Regions from separate parts of the Pantoea sp. Lij88 genome, predicted to be linked through region 1. Evidence: predicted binding sites of a transcription regulator. Region 1 holds the regulator's gene; the other holds the start of a gene.
What was found. The regulator CRP, encoded in region 1, controls carbon source genes, mostly activating them, when cyclic AMP is high. The targets are predictions, from matches to a motif close to ATGTGANNNNNNTCACAT.
Positions count from the first base shown of each region.

Region 2: a site for CRP is predicted at 1,564-1,581, ahead of deoC (deoxyribose-phosphate aldolase). Genes of this name have one in related genera too.

Region 1 is NZ_CP118269.1:419,463-421,665, forward strand. It holds gene PU624_RS05770 (YccS/YhfK family putative transporter) at 1-525, opposite strand, end outside; gene crp (cAMP-activated global transcriptional regulator CRP) at 583-1,215, opposite strand; gene PU624_RS05780 (OsmC family protein) at 1,519-1,923, shown strand.
Region 2 is NZ_CP118269.1:701,619-703,821, reverse strand. It holds gene deoA (thymidine phosphorylase) at 1-529, opposite strand, end outside; gene deoC (deoxyribose-phosphate aldolase) at 593-1,372, opposite strand; gene PU624_RS07215 (TatD family hydrolase) at 1,614-2,203, opposite strand, start outside.

The DNA.
Region 1 (2,203 bases):
GTAGTTAGCCAGCTCGCGGTAGATGAGGCTGAGGCTCTCGCGCATCGGCTGCTCTTTCCACAGCCAGAACCAGAACCAGTTAAACACCCCATACCAGAGCGTGCCGCCGATATAGAGCAGCGGGGTGACATAGATGGGCATGCGGCCAATCAGGCTGAGGGTAAAGATAGCGGCGATAAGGGTGCCGGGCAGCAGGCGGCCATGCAGCGGACTGATTTCACCGGTGACGCCGAGCAGCAGGGGCATGGCGAAGAGGATCAGCGGCAGTGGGATAGCATGCAGGGTGAGCCACTGAATGAGAAAGCTGCCGAGGGCAAACAGGCTGCCGCCAACAATGAGACGTTTGAAGAAGCGTTTATGCGGGGTATCCAGACCGGCGATGTTGCAGCAGGCGGGCACTAAGGAGAACAGCAGACCTTTTTGCAGGTCGCCAGCCAGCCAGCCCAGCGCCACCGGCAGACAGAGCACCAGCGTTTGCCGCAAGGCGTAGTTAACTTCAGGATGGTAAATGATTCGACGCCACATCGGCCCAACACAAACAATAACGGCGTGATGTTGCCATCACGCCGTGGGTGACAGGAATTAACGGGTGCCGTAAACGACGATGGTTTTGCCGTGTGCGGAGATCAGGTTCTGATCTTCCAGCATCTTCAAAATACGGCCCACGGTTTCGCGTGAACAACCAACAATCTGGCCAATTTCCTGACGAGTGATTTTAATTTGCATGCCGTCGGGATGCGTCATGGCATCTGGCTGTTTCGCCAGGTTGAGCAGGGTCTGTGCAATGCGCCCGGTGACGTCGAGGAAAGCGAGGTTACCCACTTTTTCAGACGTGACCTGCAGGCGACGCGCCATCTGCGATGAGAGTCGCATCAGGATGTCGGGGTTAACCTGGATCAGCTGACGGAATTTCTTGTAAGAAATCTCCGCCACTTCGCACGCGCTTTTCGCACGTACCCAGGCGCTGCGCTCCTGGCCTTCTTCGAAGAGGCCAAGCTCACCAATGAAATCGCCCTGATTCAGGTAGGAAAGAATCATCTCTTTGCCTTCTTCATCTTTAATCAGAACCGCGACGGAACCTTTCACGATGTAGTAAAGCGTTTCAGCTTTTTCACCTTGGTGAATCAGCGTACTTTTGGATGGATACTTGTGAATATGGCAATGGGACAGGAACCATTCGAGTGTAGGGTCTGTTTGCGGTTTGCCGAGAACCATTCGCTATTATCCTCTGTTGTAATCGTGCCCAAAATACAGGGGGCAGTTTTCCCTGTCAGGCGGTGAAAGCTTCAAGCGTTTCCATTTCAGGAAATCATTCGGGCCGCATCAGGCGCAGTGCGCATCATCCTTCCCGGCTTCGTCATCGGGTGACGAAAAATATTTTCAGCACTGTTTGTAGCACAGCTTTTGCCGACTGTCTTCTGTTGTCTCGCTTCAGCTACAGGCGGATTTCTCTGGATTGCTGTTTACCAGGCGAAAGCGTACTCTGGCGACAAAACAGCGTATTCCGGAGCAAAAATCATGCAGGCAAGAGTGAAATGGGTAGAAGGGCTGACATTCCTCGGAGAATCCTCATCCGGCCACCAGATACTGATGGATGGCAATTCGGGTGATAAAGCGCCCAGCCCAATGGAGATGGTGCTGATGGCGGCCGGTGGATGCAGCGCGATTGATGTGGTTTCAATTCTGCAAAAAGGCCGCAATGATGTGGCTGATTGTGAAGTAAAACTGACCTCAGAACGTCGTGAAGAGGCGCCGCGAATCTTTACGCACATCAACCTGCATTTTATCGTGAGTGGTAAAGCGCTCCAGGATAAAGCGGTCTCACGCGCCGTGGATCTTTCTGCTGAAAAATATTGCTCGGTGGCCATCATGCTGGGTAAAGGTGTGACGATGACGCATAGCTATGAAGTGGTTGAGCTGTAATGGCCGCAGGGATCATCGCAGACCTGTTAACTTCACTTCTAGTGTCTGATGCAGGTTGCTTTAAGACTGTGCCTGCGCAGAGAACCGGGTCAGATCGGAAAGACACAAAAACCGCCATCCATGGCATGCTCGGCCCGCGCGATTACGCACCTCATCCCTGAGGTGCGCCCGTTGCCGGGCCAACGCGTTGCGTTGTTCAAAAACGCTCCCGGCGTTTTTGTCCCAGGCGCGGGACGCTTTCCTCTTCTGACCCGGTTCCCTGCGTGTTGAGCTTATCTGT
Region 2 (2,203 bases), 280 kb from region 1:
CGGTGGCGGTGATGTCACGCGTGGCGTAGAAGCGCTTATCCGCCGGTGCCAGCGAGCTGGTCTGACCGATAATCGCCACACCGACCTGCTTAATGATGTCGCGGAAGCGGTTATCGCTGGGGTAGATATCGAAGCCTGGAATCGCTTCCAGTTTATCCAGCGTTCCGCCGGTGTGACCCAGACCACGACCGGAGATCATCGGCACATATCCGCCACAGGCGGCGACCATCGGTCCTAACATCAGCGACGTTACATCGCCGACGCCGCCGGTCGAGTGCTTATCCACTACCGGCCCGTTAAGGCCGAGTGACTTCCAGTTAAGCACCGTACCGGAATCACGCATCGCCATAGTCAGCGCGACCCGCTCTGGCAGCGACATATCGTGAAAATAGATGGTCATCGCCAGCGCGGCGATCTGACCTTCCGAGACGGTGTTATCACGCACGCCATTGATGAAGAAGCGAATCTCCTCTTCCGTCAGCGCATGACCGTCACGTTTTTTGCGAATAATTTCTTGTGGCAGGAACAAGGTAGCCCCCTGGTTCAGGGAAAACAGGATGGGGATCAGGCGGTCATTGACCGCCTGAAGGGATCAGTAACCCGCTTTGCTGGTGTCGCTGTCATGACCCAGGGTGTTAAGCAGGCTCGCCAGCAGGCTGGAGGCACCGAAACGGAAATGGCGCGCATCGGCCCAGTCGGCACCCAGCGTCTCTTCCGCCATTTGCAGATAGATCGCAGCATCTTCCGCAGTGCGTACGCCACCCGCAGGTTTAAAGCCGACTTCCTTGCTGACGCCTTTATCACGGATCACGTTCATCATGATCTGCGCGACTTCTGGCGTGGCGTTAACCGGCACTTTACCGGTAGAGGTTTTGATGAAGTCGGCACCGGCATCGATGGCAATTTCAGAGGCCTGACGGATCAGCGCTTCCTGCTTCAGCTCACCGGTTTCGATGATCACTTTCAGCAGCACGTCCGCTTCTGCACAGGCAGTTTTACAGGCTTTCACCAGATCGAAACCGACCTGGCTGTTGCCGGCGATCAGCGCGCGGTACGGGAACACCACGTCCACTTCATCGGCACCGTAGGCGATAGCCGCGCGGGTTTCGGCCAGCGCAATGTCGATGTCGTCATTGCCATGCGGGAAGTTGGTCACCGTAGCGATGCGGATCTCCGGAGTACCCTGCTCGCGCAGCGTTTTACGCGCGATCGGAATAAAACGCGGATAAATACAGATTGCCGCGGTGTTGCCTGCCGGGGATTTAGCCTGATGACACAGGGCGATCACCTTTGCATCGGTGTCGTCGTCATTCAGGGTGGTCAAATCCATCAGTTTCAGGGCGCGCAGGGCAAGGTGTTTGATATCGGTCATGAGGCTCTCCAAAGGATTGGGGTGCAACCCACCGGCTTGCCGGCGGAATGTTATAATAATAACACTCTGAAGCGGCCTGATATGTGCCAGTAGTCACATAGGAATAAGAAAATGATGCAATCGCGTCACATAAATAGTGACTGAACTCTCAGGTTACATGCAATCATGGCGATTATACGCCAGCCGGTGCAATGTTACTATTATCACATTTTAGTGCAAGGGGTGCAGAACAGGAGACCGGTCAGCTGCGTAGCGCCGGGAAAGCGGGATCGAGCTGAAACAGCTGCTGACTGTTGTGCCAAAGCGCATCGGCAATCTCTTCAGGTGACTCTTCCCGCAGGCTGCAGAGCACCTCCCAGACCTGACGCGCCCGTTCCGGACGGTTTGGCTGGCCCTGAAAACCCTGCAGCGGCATATCGGGTGCATCGGTTTCCAGCAGCAGCGATGAGAGCGGCAGCTGCGCGACGGTCTGACGGGTTTTGCTGGCGCGTTCATAGGTAATGGTCCCGCCGACGCCAATTGCATAACCCAGCTTAATAAAGGCCTGCGCCTGTTGCAGGCTGCCAGCGAAACCGTGCACCACGCCACGGCGCGGCAGATCGTGACGACGCAGAATCTGCGCCAGCTTGTCATGGGTCCGGCGCGAATGCAGGATCACCGGCAGTGCATAACGCTTTGCCAGCTTAAGCTGCGCCTCAAGAAAGCGCTGCTGCTTATCAAACTGCGGATCGTCTCGATAGAGATCCAGCCCGATCTCACCGATCGCCACCAGCTTACGGGGCCGCTGTTGCAGTATGGTTTCCAGCTGGTCGAGATGGGCGTCCTGATGAT